Regions from separate parts of the Streptomyces sp. NPDC006140 genome, predicted to be linked through region 1. Evidence: riboswitches for the same ligand, from Rfam matches in the RefSeq annotation. Region 1 holds a riboswitch; each other region holds the start of a gene.
The links. Region 1 has a riboswitch for thiamine pyrophosphate ahead of thiC (phosphomethylpyrimidine synthase ThiC). Riboswitches for the same ligand answer to the same signal wherever they lie in the genome.
Positions count from the first base shown of each region.

Region 1 (5,367 bases):
GGGGCCTTGAGCGGCTCGTCCGGGTCCAGATAGCGCGATCTGGGCGTCGTACCGTCCGGGAGCCGGCGGTCCAGTTGCTGTGCTGCGAGGAAGGTGTAGTAGTCGGTCGGGCGCAGTCGCAGGTGGACTTCGGGGCGCTCCTCCAGGGCCGTACGGGAGATGTCGAGGGATTCGACCGCGTACCGGGGGCCGTTCCACAGGGGAGTGCGTCCCTCGGCTTGCAGGCGCTCGCTCTCCTCGGCGATCTCGTCCCGCCAGCCGGCCATGTCCGCGGGCAGCGTCACCTCCTCGTCGAGCACCTGCACATGGACAGTTTCAGGCGATATGGGCAACTCTCCGTCGCCCTCGACGATGAGGGCGGACGTCTGGAGCGGGCCGAGGGAGAACGCCCGCCAGGCGGGCGCCGACTCGTCCCGCCGGCCCATGCTGCGGATCGCGCTCGTCGAGCGTCTGCGCAGGCGGTACCACGCGTCCTGCAGCGGCTGCTGGAACAGCACGGCGAACAACATGCCGAGGACAGCGCCCACGACGCCGTTGACCACATCGATCCCATCCATGGCAGAAACCTTAGGGATCTTGGGCCGGGCAGGGTGCGCCGTGCTGTTTCCGTTACGCGGCCGGCAGTCCGGATCAGTCCGCGATCGGCAGGTACACCCGGTTCCCGCTCGCCGCGAACTCCTTCGACTTCTGTGCCATGCCCTCCTCGATCTCACTCCGGCTGCCGCCGTGTTCACGGCGGATGTCCTGCGAGATCTTCATGCTGCAGAACTTCGGACCGCACATCGAGCAGAAGTGGGCCGTCTTGGCGGGTTCCGCCGGCAGGGTCTCGTCGTGGAACTCCCGTGCCGTGTCCGGGTCGAGGGCCAGGTTGAACTGGTCCTCCCACCGGAACTCGAAGCGGGCGTCGGACAGCGCGTCGTCCCACTCCTGCGCGCCCGGATGCCCCTTGGCGAGGTCGGCCGCGTGGGCGGCGATCTTGTAGGTGATGACGCCGGTCTTGACGTCGTCGCGGTTCGGCAGGCCCAGGTGCTCCTTGGGCGTGACGTAGCACAGCATGGCCGTGCCCCACCAGGCGATCATCGCGGCACCGATGCCGGAGGTGATGTGGTCGTACGCCGGGGCGACGTCCGTGGTCAGCGGGCCGAGCGTATAGAACGGAGCTTCATCGCAGATCTCCTGCTGAAGGTCGATGTTCTCCTTGATCTTGTGCATCGGGACGTGGCCCGGGCCTTCGATCATGGTCTGTACGTTGAAACGCTTGGCGATCCGGTTGAGTTCCCCGAGCGTCCTCAACTCCGCGAACTGCGCCTCGTCGTTGGCGTCCGCGATCGAACCGGGCCGCAGACCGTCTCCGAGGGAGTACGTGACGTCGTAGGCGGCGAGGATCTCGCAGAGCTCCTCGAAGTTCTCGTAGAGGAACGACTCCTTGTGGTGCGCGAGGCACCAGGCGGCCATGATCGAGCCACCGCGGGAGACGATGCCGGTCTTGCGGTTCGCCGTCAGCGGCACGTACGCCAGGCGCACGCCCGCGTGGACCGTCATGTAGTCCACGCCCTGCTCGGCCTGCTCGATGACCGTGTCCTTGTAGATCTCCCAGGTCAGTTCCTCGGCGCGGCCGTCGACCTTCTCCAGGGCCTGGTAGAGCGGCACGGTGCCGATGGGGACGGGGGAGTTGCGCAGCACCCACTCACGCGTGGTGTGGATGTTGCGGCCGGTGGACAGGTCCATGACCGTGTCGGCGCCCCAGCGGGTCGCCCAGGTCATCTTCTCGACCTCCTCCTCGATGGAGGACGTCACGGCCGAGTTGCCGATGTTGGCGTTGACCTTCACCAGGAACCGCTTGCCGATGATCATCGGCTCGATCTCCGGGTGGTTGACGTTGGCCGGCAGCACCGCCCGGCCCGCCGCGATCTCGTCGCGCACGACCTCGGGCGAAACGTTCTCCCGGATGGCCACGTACTCCATCTCGGGCGTGATCTCGCCCCGGCGGGCGTACGCGAGCTGCGTGACCGCCTTGCCGTCCCTGCTGCGGCGTGGCTGACGTGGCCGGCCGGGGAAGACGGCGTCGAGGTTGCGCAGGCCGCCGCGGGGCGAGGTGTGCTTGATGCCGTCGTCCTCGGGGCGGACGGGGCGGCCCGCGTACTCCTCGGTGTCGCCGCGGGCGATGATCCAGTTCTCGCGCAGCGGCGGCAGGCCCCTGCGGACGTCGGTCTCGACGTGCGGATCGGTATAGGGGCCGGATGTGTCGTACAGCGTGACCGACTGCCCGTTGGTGAGATGCACCTGACGGACCGGCACCCGCAGGTCGGGGCGGGTGCCCTCGACGTACGCCTTGTGCCAGCCGATGGACTTCCCGGCCTCCTCGGACTGTCCGTCCTGAACGGAGGCAGGCGTGCGTGCGTCCTTGTTGGTCATGAGACCTACTCCCTACGCCGGCATTACCCGGTAACAGGTTCGGCGGTCGACGCAGCGGTATCCGTCCGGCGACGTTTCGTGTGAAACATCACTCGACTCCGGCGATGTTTCATGTGAAACATCGCTGGGACGGAGGTCAGCGCCCTCTCAGCCCGGTGCTCCGAGCTCCCGCGTGTACAAAAGGTGCCTCCACGCTAGCGGCAATCTTGGCGCGGTGAACAGAGGGCCCCCCTCGTTCTTGCGATGATCGGTCGGTGACCACGACGCAGCGTCCCCCTTACCCACCGCCCGAGCCGCCCCGCGGATCCGGCGCCGGAAACGGCAACGGCCCGGGAGACGGCCATGATTTCTCCGCCGGAGCGGGGCATGGCCCTGCCCGGGGGCAGGGGCATGGCCAGGAGCAGGGCCATGGCCAGGGGTATGGACCCGGTGCGGGTTTCGGGGGCGGGGCGTCCAGGGCCGGCGGTGAGCACGGTCCCGGTTCCGCGGGTGGGCGCGGTCCGGGTTCCCCCGGAGGGCATGGTGTCGGTTCTGCCGGTGGGCAGGGCCTCGGCCGCGGCGGTGGGTACGGGCCCGGCTACGGCGGGGGCCAAGGTTCCGGCTCCGGCGGTGGACAGGGCGGCCCCGTTGGCGGGCAGGGCCCCGGTCACTCCGGTGGGCAGGGCCCCGGTCACTCCGGTGGGCACGGACCCGGCCCCTCCGGCGGGCAGGGCCCAGGTCCCTCCGGTGGGCAGGGTCCCGGTTCCGGAGGCGGGCCCGGCGGCGGTGGCGGGCATGGTCACGGGCACGGCTCCGGGTCAGGGCCGGGCGGCGGACACGGGCACGGGCATTCGCACAGCCACAGCCACGGCCCGGCCACGCCCGTCTCCCTGCATCTGCGGAAGGTCATCGCGGCGGTCCTGATCCCGTTCACCGCGGCCGTGCTGGTCGGGCTCGTCGTGCTGTGGCCGGGCGGCGCCCCGCCGCACGAGCGCACCGGCGTCGGCTTCGACCGGCAGACCCAGCAGGCCACGGTCACCAAGGTCGTCGACGTGAGCTGCAAGGAGGCCGGCGCCTCGGGCGTCCCGCCGACCGGCGACACCTCCACCGCCGAGGGCTCCTCCGCGGTGCAGCAGGAGAACGGCACCTGCAAGCGGGCGACGATCCGGGTCGACAGCGGCGACGACAAGGGCCGCACCTTCACCGAGATCGTCCAGCCGGACCAGTCCCGCCAGCTGCACGAGGGCCAGAAGGTCGTGGTCGCCTACGAGCCCTCCGCGCCGAGGGACCTGCAGTACTCGGTCACCGACGTCAACCGCCGACTGCCCATGGGCCTGCTGGCCGGCATCTTCGCCCTCGCCGTCGTGGTCGTCGGGCGGCTGCGGGGTGTCATGGCCCTGGTCGCACTGGCGATCAGCTTCCTGGTCCTGAACTTCTTCATCCTGCCGGCGATCCTGCAGGGCTCGAATCCCCTGGTCGTGGCGGTGGTGGGCGCGAGCGCCATCATGCTCATCGCGCTGTATCTGTGCCATGGCCTGTCCGCGCGAACATCCGTGGCGGTGATCGGCACCCTCATCTCGCTGCTGCTGATCGGTGTCCTCGGCTCGGCGTTCATCGACTGGGCCGCGCTGACCGGCAACACCGACGACAACACCGGTCTGATCCACGGCCTCTACCCGACGATCGACATGAGCGGTCTGCTGCTCGCCGGCGTCATCATCGGTTCGCTCGGTGTGCTCGACGACGTGACGGTCACGCAGACGTCGGCGGTCTGGGAGCTGCACGAGGCCAACCCGTCGATGGGCTGGCGCGGGCTCTACCGGGCGGGCATCCGGATCGGCCGGGACCACATCGCCTCGGTCGTCAACACGCTGGTCCTCGCCTACGCGGGTGCCGCGCTGCCGCTGCTGCTGCTGTTCTCCATCGCGCAGAGCGGTGTGGGGACGGTCGCCAACAGCGAGCTGGTCGCGGAGGAGATCGTGCGGACTCTGGTCGGTTCGATCGGCCTGGTCGCCTCGGTGCCGGTCACCACGGCCCTGGCCGCGCTCGTCGTCTCGGCCGACCGCACGGGAGGGGAACCTGCCGCGGAGGCTTCAGCGGTCCCGGCCCGCGGGGGCAAGGGAGGCCGGCGCCGCAAGCGCTGACACACCGGCAGGTTCTCGCCCCGCCCCGGGGAGAAGCGTTCCTGCACAGCGGGCGGCATCCGGTGAAGCGTTACTCCACCGTGCCGCCGGCTGATGTCTCACCCGGCGCCCTGTTCCGCGAGGATGCGGTCCAGGGCCTCGTCGAGGTGGGCGTCGAAGTCGGCGAGCGAGCCCTCCTGGCCGAGGGGCACCAGCTTGTCGGTGCGGTCGAGGAACGCGACGAGCGGTGCCGTCGAGGACCTGAACAACGCCTGATCGCTGCCCACCTGAAGCCGGATCAACACCTCGCCCAGCGCGTCGGGTTCGACGGGTGTGACCCGCACATCACCCTCCCCGCACGGGCGGCCGACCCCGTCGATCAGCAACTCCCGCCCGAAAGCCCACGTCACCGGGGCGTCACCGGGCAGGTGGAAGGTCAACCGGACGGCATAGGGATCACTGGTCTCATAGCGCAGCTCCACCGGAATGCGGAAGGAGAGCTCCTCGGACACGAGAAAGCTCATCATGACCTCTGCCTGTACGGACTCGCGCATCGCTAACCCCGTCATTCGCCGTGGACTGGCCGGGAACGAACCTCTGACACTTGGTGGAATCTTGCTGAACGTACACAGCAGATCACAAGGAGTGAGTTTTCACATACTGATAGAGAGCGCGAGCGACCCGAGCCGACGCCCGATCTCGCTCTGCAACTGACGGGCCGCGGGCAGCAGCCGGTCCTCCTGGTGAGCAGGCAGGGAGATGGCCATCGTCGCGGCCGTGTTGCCGAGGGTGAGCGGAATCGCCGCGCAGACCGCACCCAGGGCGTACTCCTGACGTTCGGTCACCGGCT
Region 1 is NZ_JBEXTS010000013.1:83,915-89,281, reverse strand. Features, by position in the region: gene ABZ386_RS29940 (hypothetical protein) at 1-557, opposite strand, end outside; gene thiC (phosphomethylpyrimidine synthase ThiC) at 631-2,415, opposite strand; TPP riboswitch at 2,408-2,597, opposite strand; gene ABZ386_RS29930 (YibE/F family protein) at 3,336-4,538, shown strand; gene ABZ386_RS29925 (SsgA family sporulation/cell division regulator) at 4,637-5,071, opposite strand; gene ABZ386_RS29920 (IclR family transcriptional regulator C-terminal domain-containing protein) at 5,171-5,367, opposite strand, start outside.

Region 2 (5,367 bases), on a different contig from region 1:
CGACGGGGCTGCCCTTGCTGACCACCAGCGCGACGGCCGTGCCCGCGCGCACCTGCGTGCCGTCCGCCGGCCGCGCGGAGATCACCGAGCCGCGCGGGACGTCCTCGCTGAACGCGCGGGTGACCATGCCCGGCTCCAGCCCGTCCTCCTTCAGCTGGGCCCGCGCCTTGTCCAGCTTCTGGCCCTCCAGCGCGGGCACCCGCACGGTCTCCGGGCCGTCGGAGAGGGTGATGCTCACCGCGTCGTTGCCGCGGATGCGCGTGCCGGCCTTCGGGTCGCTGCTGATGACCTGGCCGCGCTCCACCGTGTCGCTGTAGGCGTGCTCCACCTTGCCGAGCTCCAGCCCCGCGTCCCGCAGCCGGTCCTCGGCCTGGTCCTGCGTCTTCGACAGCAGCGGGGGGACCTCGGTGAACTGGCCCGAGTTGATGTACCAGACGCCCGTGCCGAGGCCGAGCGCGAGCAGGACGGCGACGACGATCGCCATCGGACCGCGCCGGGGCCCGGAGCGGCGCCGGGGCGGCGGGGGCGGCGGGGACTGGAAGCGGCTGGTGCGGTTGAGCGCCGCCCCGGCGGCCTCGTCGTCCTCGTTCACCGGCAGCGGGCGGGGCATCGTCAGCGCGCGCGGGATCACGCTCGTCCGGTCGTCGGCGTTGTCGTGCTCCGCGGTGAGCGCCTGCGGCGGGACCACGTCCAGCTGGTCCGCGCTCAGCCGGCTGCGGCCGTCGCGGACCTGCCCGAGCAGCGCCACCGCGTCGTACGGGCGGATCTCCGGGGTGCGGGCGGTCGCCGAGGCGACCATCTCGTCCAGCTCGTACGCCAGGCCGGGCACGGCGGCCGAGGGCGGCGGGACGTCCTCGTGCAGGTGCTTGTAGAGGATGACGGCGGGGGAGTCCCCGTCGTGCGGCTTGTCGCCGGTCAGCATCTCGTAGAGCATCACGCCGCACGCGTACACGTCGACGCGGGGGTCGGCGGTGCCGTTCTCTATCTGCTCGGGGGCGAGGTACGAGACCGTGCCGAGGACCGTGCCGGTGGTGTTCGTCACCGTGTCCACGGCCCGGACGAGTCCGAAGTCGGCGACCTTGACCCGGCCGTCGTCCCCTATCAGGACGTTCTCGGGCTTCATGTCCCGGTGCACGAACCCGGCGCGGTGGGCGGCGCCCAGGGCGGCCAGCACCGGCTCCAGGATGTCCAGGGCGGCACGCGGCTGCAGGGCGCCGCGCTCGCGCAGCACGTCCCGCAGGGTGCAGCCCGCCACGTACTCCATGGCGAGGTAGACGTAGGAGCCGTCGGTGCCCTGGTCGAAGACCTGCACCACGTTCGGATGGGCCAGCCGGGCCACCGACTTCGCCTCGCGGATGAACCGCTCGACGAACGAGCCGTCGACCGCGAGCGAGGGGTGCATCACCTTGAGCGCGAGGACCCGGTCGAGCCGGGTGTCCACGGCCCGGTAGACCGTGGCCATCCCGCCGACCGCGATCCGCGCGTCGATGCGGTACCGGCCGTCGAGCACCTGCCCGACCAAGGGGTCCTGAAGGGTCGTGTCCACGCAGGCGAGTGTACGAGCCACCACTGTCACCCCGCGCAGCCCGCCGAAGATCGCACCGGTACTGCAGCCGACCTGTGACGTGCCCGCCGCACCCTCACCGGAAGGCGGGCCGCTCCGGGTCCAGCTCCGCCATGCCCTCCGCGGGCGACGACGCCTCCGCGAAGTGCCGCCGCGGGATCCGCCCCGCCCGGTACGCCAGCCGCCCGGCCTCCACGGCATGCCGCATGGCGTCGGCCATCAGCACCGGCTCCTGTGCCCGCGTCACCGCCGAGGCGAGCATCACACCCGCGCAGCCCAGCTCCATCGCCAGCGCCGCGTCCGACGCCGTCCCCGCGCCCGCGTCCAGGATCACCGGCACGCGCGCGTGCTCGACGATCAGCTGGAAGTTGTGCGGGTTGCGGATGCCGAGCCCGGAGCCGATGGGCGAGCCGAGCGGCATGACCGCCGCGCAGCCCACGTCCTCCAGCTTGCGCGCCAGCACCGGGTCGTCGTTGGTGTACGGCAGCACCGTGAAGCCGTCGTCGACGAGCGTCTCGGCCGCCTCCAGCAGCTCGATCGGGTCCGGCAGCAGCGTGCGCTCGTCGGCGATGACCTCCAGCTTGATCAGGTCGGTGCCGAGGGCCTCGCGCGCGAGCCGGGCCGTGAGGACGGCCTCACCGGCGGTGAAGCAGCCCGCCGTGTTGGGCAGGACGCGGATGCCGAGCTTGTCCAGGACGGACAGCACCGAGCCGTGCACCGAGGGGTTCACGCGGCGCATCGCGACGGTCGTCAGCTCCGTCCCGGAGGCGACCAGCGACCGCTCCAGCACGTCGAGGCTGGGCGCCCCGCCCGTGCCCATGATCAGGCGGGACGTGAAGGACGTACCCCCGAGGACGAACGGATCGTCGGCCATGGTCAGCCTCCTTGGACGGCGGTGAGGACTTCCACGCGGTCCCCCTCGGTCAGGGGTGTGGACGGCCACTGCGTGCGCGGGACGACGGTTTCGTTGAGGGCGGCGGCCACTCCCGAGGGTGAGGTGGTCAGCGACTTCACGACGGTGTCGAGAGCCGTGCCGGGCCGGACGTCCCGGGGCTCTCCGTTGACGGAGATGTTCATGCGGGCTGCTCCGTGAGTGCGGTGGCGGTACTGAAGCGCTTCGGCGTGAAGGGGCGGGCTTCCTCGGGGAGTTCGCCCGTCGCCAGGGCGTGCGCCAGGGCGTCGCCGGTGACCGGCGTGAGCAGGACGCCGTTGCGGTAGTGCCCGGTGGCCAGCAGCAGTCCGTCGAGGCCGGTCGGGCCGAGCAGCGGCGCGTTGTCGGGCGAGCCGGGGCGCAGTCCGGCCCGGGTCTCGGTGAGCGGCAGCTCGGTGATGCCCGGGACCAGCTCGTGGGCGTCGCGCAGCAGCTCGTAGACGCCGCCCGCGGTGACGGTGGTGTCCCAGCCCAGTTCCTCGCTGGTCGCCCCGATCACCAGCTCGCCGCTCTCGCGCGGCACCAGGTAGACGTGGCTGCCGCGCACGACCGCGCGCACGGTCCGGCTGAGGAACGGCCCGTGCCGCTCCGGCATGGTCAGCCGTACGACCTGCCCCTTCACCGGCCGCACGGGCGGCAGCACCTCCTCCGGGACGCCCGCGAGCCGCCCGCTCAGGCTGCCCCCGGCCAGCACGACCTGCCCGGCGCCCAGCTCGGTCCCGTCGGCGGTGACCACACCGGTGGCCCGGTCACCCGCGACGGTCAGCCGCTCGGCCCACGCGTGGTGGAAGACCACGCCCGCCCGCTCGCACGCGGCCACCAGCGCCCCGGCCAGCCGCCGCGGGTCGATCTGGTGGTCGCCGTCGACCCGCAGCCCGCCGCGCACGCCCGGCGCGAGCATCGGCTCCAGGCGGCGGCACTCCCGCCCCGACAGCCACTGCGAGTCCAGGCCCGACTGCTGCTGCAGGGCGTGCAGTTCGCGCAGGTGGGCCCGGTCGTCGGCGTCCAGCGCCACGGCGAGCGTGCCGCAGCGCCGGTAGCCGAGGTCGTGGCCGGTCAGCTCGGTGAGCTCGGCCGCGAAGTCCGGGTAGCGCCGGGCCGAGGCGAGGTTCAGGCCGAGCAGGGTCTGCTCGCCGTAGTGCAGTTCCGTGACGGCGGCCAGCATCCCGGCCGCGACCTGCGCGGCCCCGCCGCCCGGCTCGGGGTCCGCCACGGCCGTGGCGAACCCGCGCTGCGCGGCCCGCCACGCGGTGACCAGCCCGATGATCCCGCCCCCGACGACGAGGACGTCTGACGTGCGCGTACGCGACATGGGCGTCCAGCCCCTCCCTTCGCCGGCATGACCCGGATCAGGTTCGTACGGTCGGAGGCCGCCAGCCTCCCTCTCAGCCCGGTGCGTCCGGGCTCCCGCGAGTGCTCTACGTCGGCCAGCCTAGCCGGAGGCCGTGTGCCGCAGTAAGGGAGCCTCCGTCCCCGCCCGGGCGTGGCGGGGTCGTACCCGGGCCGTTCGCGGGTACCCGGAAAGGCAGGAACGGGCGGCGGGAGAGGCGCTGTGCAGCAGGTCACGGCGCATGAGCACTGACTGACGAAATGTCAGTTGTCTATGGTGATCAGGTGAGCGAGCAGACGCAGGAACCAGGTTCGTCCGCGCCGCGGCGCGTGGTCGTGGCGGGCGCGGGCATGGCCGGTGTGCAGACCGCCGTCGCCCTGCGCGAGCAGGGCTTCACCGGCACCGTGCTCCTGATCGGCGCAGAGCCCCACCAGCCGTACGACCGGCCCCCGTTGTCCAAGGCCGTCCTCCTCGGCAAGGCGGAGGGCTCCGCCTTCGACGTCGACTTCGAGGCCCTCGGCATCGAGCTGCGACTCGGCTGCGAGGTGCTCGGCCTGCGCCCGCAAGACCACGAGCTGGACACCGAGGACGGGCCCGTGCCGTACGACGTCCTGGTCGTCGCGACCGGCGCCGAACCCGTCCGGCTGCCCGGCGCGGAGGGCGTGCCCGGCGTGCATCTGCTGCGCACCCTGGACGACGCCGAGCGGCTGCGCCCGGTGCTGGCCCGCCGGCACGAGATCGTGGTCGTCGGCGCCGGCTGGATCGGCGCGGAGTTCGCCACGGCCGCGCGCGAGGCGGGCTGCGCGGTGACCGTCGTGGAGGCCGCCGAGCGGCCGCTCGCCGGGGCGCTGCCCGCCGAGGTCGCCGCCCCGATGGCCCGCTGGTACGCCGACGCGGGGGCCGTGCTGCGCACCCACGCGCGCGTGGCGGGCGTCGAGCCCGGCGCGGTGCTCCTCGACGACGGCTCCCGGCTGCCCGCCGGCGCGGTCGTCGTCGGCATCGGCGCCCGCCCGGCGACGGCCTGGCTGGCCGGCTCCGGGGTCGAGCTCGGCGCACACGGCGAGATCGTGGCCGACGAGCACCTGCGCACCTCCGCGCCGGACGTCTACGCGGTCGGCGACTGCGCCTCCTTCCCCTCGGGCCGCTACGGCGAGCGCCTGCTCGTGCACCACTGGGACAACGCCCTCCAGGGGCCGCGCACGGTCGCGGTGAACATCATCGGCCGGACCACCGGCGAGACCCCCGCGGTCTACGACCCGGTGCCGTACTTCTGGTCGGAGCAGTTCGGGCGGTTCGTGCAGTACGCCGGGCACCACGCGGCCGCCGACACCCTGCTGTGGCGGGGCGATCCGTCCGGCCCCGCCTGGACGGTCTGCTGGCTGCGCGGGGACCGGCTGGTGGCGCTGCTGGCCGTGGGCCGCCCCCGGGACCTGGCGCAGGGCCGCCGCCTGATCGAGGCGGGCACGCCGATGAACCCGGCGCTGCTCCAGGACCCGGCGAGACCCTTGAAAGCGGCCACGGCTTGAGGGCCTGGGGGCCCGG
Region 2 is NZ_JBEXTS010000001.1:829,433-834,799, forward strand. Features, by position in the region: gene pknB (Stk1 family PASTA domain-containing Ser/Thr kinase) at 1-1,546, opposite strand, end outside; gene ABZ386_RS03870 (thiazole synthase) at 1,641-2,438, opposite strand; gene thiS (sulfur carrier protein ThiS) at 2,441-2,641, opposite strand; gene thiO (glycine oxidase ThiO) at 2,638-3,807, opposite strand; TPP riboswitch at 3,805-3,916, opposite strand; gene ABZ386_RS03885 (FAD-dependent oxidoreductase) at 4,110-5,351, shown strand.
Region 2: linked by a shared signal. The riboswitch ahead of thiO (glycine oxidase ThiO) and the one ahead of thiC (phosphomethylpyrimidine synthase ThiC) in region 1 are both predicted to bind thiamine pyrophosphate.

Region 3 (5,367 bases), on a different contig from region 1:
CGGGCCGGACGAGCAGGGTCCGCGTGCCCTGCGGGGCCCCCTCCGGCAGGGGCACCTTGCCCCACGGCGTGTCCGCCGCCTCCGCCCCGACGGTCGCCTCGACGACGTTCTCGAAGCCGAGGAAGCGGGCCACGAACGCGTCGGCGGGCCGCTGCCACACCTCAAGGGGCGTACCGGACTGGGCGATCCGCCCGTCCCGCATCACGACGACCCGGTCGGCGAGCGCGAAGGCCTCGCCCTGGTCGTGGGTCACGGCGAGCACGGTGGTGCCCAACCGGCCGAACAGCTCCTTGAGTTCGACGACCAGCCGCTCCCTGAGCGACCGGTCGAGCTGCCCCAGCGGCTCGTCCAGCATCAGCAGCCGGGGGCTCGGCGCCAGGGCCCGGGCCAGCGCGACCCGCTGCTGCTCCCCTCCGGACAGCGCGGCGACGGCCCGGCGAGCCGCACCCGGCAGCCCGACCAGATCCAGCAACTCCTGGACACGCTCGGCCTGTTGCCGCTTCGGCGCTCCGTGCATGCGCAGCCCGAAGGCCACGTTGCCGCCCACGTCCCGCTGCGGGAACAGCTGGTGGTCCTGGAACATCAGCCCGACGCCCCGCCGGTGCGCGGGCACGCCCGCCTGGTCGCGGCCGTCGAGCGAGACCCGCCCGGAGTCGAGCGGCTGCAGCCCGGCCACCGCGCGCAGCAGGGTCGACTTGCCGCTGCCGCTGGGCCCGAGCACGCACACGACCTCGTGCCGGGCGACCTCCAGGTCGACGGCGTCCAGCACGGCCCGCCCACCGAAACGGACCGTCGCGCCCTCCAGGCTCAGCAGCATCTAGAACTCCCCGGTCCGGTCCGTGCGCAGCCGCTCCAGCACCAGCAGGGCCACGGCGCACACCACCATCAGAATCGTCGACAGGGCCATCGCCTGCCCGTAGTTGAGGTCACCGGGCCGCCCCAGCAGCCGGGCCACGGCCACCGGCAGCGTCGGGTTGTCGGGCCGCGCGATGAACACCGTCGCCCCGAACTCCCCGAGCGACACGGCGAAGGCGAACCCGGCGGCGATCAGCAGCGCCCGCCGCACCATCGGCAGGTCCACCTCCCGCCACACCCGCCAGGGCGAGGCGCCCAGCACCGAGGCCGCCTCCCGCAGCCGCGCGTCCACCGCCCGCAGCACGGGCAGCATCGTCCGGACGACGAACGGCACCCCGACCAGCGCCTGCGCGAGCGGCACGAGGATCCAGGAGGACCGCAGGTCCAGCGGCGGCTCGTCCAGCGCGATCAGGAACCCGAAGCCGACGGTCACCGCGGACACCCCGAGCGGCAGCATCAGCAGCGCGTCGAAGCCGCGCACGAACCGCCCGGCGTCCCGGCGGGTGAGCGCGACGGCGGCGAGCGAGCCGATCACCACGGCGATGGCCGTGGCGGCGACGGCGTACGACAGGGAGTTGCCGACCGCCTCGATCGGCGGGACCAGGAACACTCCCCCGTCGTCGCTGGTCAGCGCCCGGTAGTAGCCGAAGCCGGGCGCTTCCAGGGACCGCCGCACCAGCACGGCCGGCGGCAGCAGGAGCAGCACGACCACGGTGACCAGGACCCCGCCCAGCAGCGCCCACTGCCCGGCGCCGCGCGGCCGGCGCGCGGTCCCGGCGGCGTCCACCAGCCGCAGCGCCGTCTCCCGCCGCCGCACGGTCCAGGCGTGCAGGGCGAGGATCGCCCCCACCGCGGCGAACTGGATCAGCGTCAGCACGGCCGCCGTGGACAGGTCGAAGATCTCGGACGTCTGCCGGTAGATCTCCACTTCCAGGGTCGAGAAGGTGGGCCCGCCGAGGATCTGGACGACGCCGAAGGAGGTGAAGGTGAACAGGAACACCATCAGCGCGGCGGCGGCCACCGCGGGCGCGAGGGCCGGGAGCGTGACCTGCCGCCAGGCCTTCAGGGGCGACGCGCCGAGCATCCGCGCGGCCTCCTCCTGCCGCGGGTCGAGCTGCGCCCAGAGCCCGCCGACAGTCCGTACGACGACCGCGTAGTTGAAGAAGACGTGCGCGAGCAGGATCGCCCACACCGTGGTGTCCAGCCGCACGCCCCACAGCTCGTCGAGCAGCCCGCCGCGCCCGACCAGCGCCAGGAACGCCGTACCGACGACGACCGTCGGCAGCACGAACGGCACGGTCACGACCGCCCGCAGCACGTGTTTGCCGGGGAAGTCCAAGCGCGCGAAGACGTACGCGCCGGGCAGCGCGACGAGCAGCGTGAGCGCGGTGGAGACGAGCGCCTGCCAGGTGGTGAACCACAGGACGTGCCGGACGTCGGACTGCGCCAGCACCTCCCCGATCCGCCCGAGGTGCCAGGCCCCGTCGGCCTTCAGGCCGCGCGCGACGATCGCGGCGACCGGATAGGCGAAGAAGACCCCGAAGAACGCGACGGGCACGGCCAGCAGACCGAACCGCGCCGCCGCGCCCCGCCTGCGGACGGCTACTTCAGCACGAGTGAGGTCCACGACTTGACCCACTGGTCACGGTGGTCGGCGATCTTCGCCGGGTCCATGGTCTCGGGGTCCTTCGCCTGCGGCCCGTACTTCACGAACTCCGGCGGCACCTGGGCGCCCTCGGTCACCGGGTACACGAACATGTTGAGCGGCATGTCCTGCTGGAACCTCTTGCTGACGAGGAAGTCGAGGAGGGCCTTGCCACCCTTGGTGTTCTTGGCGTTGCTGAGCAGCCCCGCGTACTCGACCTGCCGGAAGCAGGTGCCCTCGGCGACCCCGGTCGGGGCCGTGCCCGGCTTCGGGTCGGCGAAGACGACCTCGGCGGGCGGCGAGGAGGCGTACGACACGACGAGCGGCCGGTCGCCCTTGGCCTTCTTCCCGCCGGCCGAGCCGGAGAACTCCTCGTTGTAGGCCTGCTCCCAGCCGTCGACGACCTTCACGCCGTTGGCCTTGAGCTTCTTCCAGTAGCCCGCCCAGCCGTCGTCCCCGTACTTCGCGGCGGTACCGAGCAGGAAGCCGAGGCCGGGCGAGGACGCGGAGGCGTTCTCGGTCACGAGCAGGTTCTTGTACTGCGGCTTCACCAGGTCGTCGAAGCTCCGCGGCGGCTCCAGCTTGTGGTCCGCGAAGTACTTCTTGTCGTAGTTGACGCAGATGTCGCCGGTGTCGATGGGCGTGACGCGGTGCTGCTCCTGGTCGACCCGGTACTCGGCCTTGATCCGCTCCGACCCCTTCGCCTCGTACGGCTGGAACAGGCCGTTGTCGAGGGCGCGGGACAGCAGCGTGTTGTCGACGCCGAAGAAGACGTCGCCCTGCGGGTTGTCCTTGGTCAGGATGGCCTTGTTCACGGCCTGCCCGGCGTCGCCGTCCTTGAGGACGCGGACCTTGTAACCGGACTGCTTCTCGAAGGCCGCGATGACGTCCTTGGACGCGGCCCACGAGTCGTGGCTGACGAGCGTCACGGTCTTGGAGTCGCCGGCCCCCTGGGAGCCGTCGGACGACCCGCACGCGGCCAGCGCGCCGACCATGCCGAGCCCGACGGCCACCGCCGTCAGCCGCCTGATGTTGATGCTCACTGGATTCCTCCTGGAGTGACCAGGAGAAGACGCGGCCCTGCCCGGGACTTCCGGGGTCCCGGGCAGGGCGCAACAGCTCGAGTGGTGACCGATCTCCCTACCCAGAATGACCTGGGCCAGGTTCGGAGGGTCTGCGGCCGGGTGCCGCACTCTCAGCGCTGTGGCGCTCCCCTGTCGGAATATGCAGATGTTCTTACGGTGGTCAGACTACCGTTCGGTGGCGGCGAGCTGACCGCACGCCCCGTCGATCTCCTGACCACGGGTGTCCCGGATCGTCACCGGCACACCATGCGCGGCGATGGCCTCCACGAACGCCTTCTCGTCCTCAGGCCGCGAGGCGGTCCACTTCGACCCGGGCGTCGGGTTCAGCGGAATGAGGTTGACGTGCACGGGCCTGCCCTTGAGCATCCGGCCCAGCCGGTCACCGCGCCACGCCTGGTCGTTGATGTCCCGGATCAGCGCGTACTCGATGGACAGCCGCCGCCCGGACCGGGCGCTGTACTCGAATCCCGCGTCCAGCACCTCCCGGACCTTCCACCGCGTGTTCACGGGCACGAGGGTGTCGCGCAGCTCGTCGTCGGGCGCGTGCAGCGAGATCGCCAGCCGGCACTTGAAGCCCTCGTCGGCGAACCGGTGGATGGCCGGCACGAGACCGACGGTGGAGACGGTGATCCCGCGCTGCGACAGCCCGAGGCCGTCGGGCTCCGGATCGGTGAGCCGCCGGATGGATCCGATGACCCGGTTGTAGTTGGCGAGCGGCTCGCCCATGCCCATGAAGACGATGTTGCTGAGCCGCGCGGGGCCGCCGGGGACCTCCCCGTCCCGCAGGGCCCGCATCCCGTCCACGATCTGGTGGACGATCTCGGCGGTGGACAGGTTCCGGTCGAGACCCGCCTGCCCCGTCGCACAGAACGGGCAGTTCATCCCGCATCCGGCCTGCGAGCTGATGCACATGGTGACCCGGTCCGGGTAGCGCATCAGCACGGACTCGACGAGCGTCCCGTCGAACAGCCGCCAGAGCGTCTTGCGGGTGGCGCCCTGGTCGGTCGACAGATGCCGCACGACGGTCATCAGCTCGGGCAGCAACGCCTCCTGCAGCCGCCCACGAGAACCGGCCGGGATGTCGGTCCACTGCTCCGGATCGTGCGCGTACCGCGCGAAGTAGTGCTGCGAGAGCTGCTTGGCGCGAAACGGCTTCTCCCCGACAGCGGCGACCGCCTCCTTGCGCTCGGCAGGAGTGAGGTCGGCGAGATGCCGCGGCGGCTTCTTGGCTCCGCGCGGGGCGACGAAAGTGAGTTCTCCGGGTGCAGGCATAACCCGTCCAGTGTGGCAGATCACCGCCGGGAGCCCAGGCCGGAGCGGGGTGGGGGTGGTCACCTGTGGGTGCCGACTGTCAGCGTTGGCCGGCCTCGGACGGCCCAGGGACGGCCCAGAGACTGGTGGAGGCAGTTCGTCGAGCAACCACCGAATGTCCGACTCCTAGGGCAGGATGACGTGGGACCAGCCCTGACGCCACCTTCACTTGAGGATCCGAGCGCATCGAATACATGAACGCCACCCTGGAGAAAAGTTTCGAACTTTTTGTTCGACGCATCAGCTTGAGCCAACGTGAAATTGGTGACGCACTGAATCGCGCCGAGGAAATTTGCCAGTTCCTTTCACAGGCGACCGCGATTCACGAATGCCAAGTCACTGGCTCCATGGCTCACTCAACAGCGATTCAAGGATTCTCCGATGTAGACATCCTTGTCGCGCTAAGCCCAGACCCTTCCACGCAATCCACCCCCCATTCCATCACAGCAAAACTACTGGAAACCCTAAAGC
Region 3 is NZ_JBEXTS010000006.1:301,344-306,710, reverse strand. Features, by position in the region: gene ABZ386_RS18890 (ABC transporter ATP-binding protein) at 1-817, opposite strand, end outside; gene ABZ386_RS18885 (iron ABC transporter permease) at 818-2,482, opposite strand; gene ABZ386_RS18880 (thiamine ABC transporter substrate-binding protein) at 2,458-3,537, opposite strand; TPP riboswitch at 3,620-3,726, opposite strand; gene rlmN (23S rRNA (adenine(2503)-C(2))-methyltransferase RlmN) at 3,751-4,857, opposite strand; gene ABZ386_RS18870 (nucleotidyltransferase domain-containing protein) at 5,091-5,367, shown strand, end outside.
Region 3: linked by a shared signal. The riboswitch ahead of ABZ386_RS18880 (thiamine ABC transporter substrate-binding protein) and the one ahead of thiC (phosphomethylpyrimidine synthase ThiC) in region 1 are both predicted to bind thiamine pyrophosphate.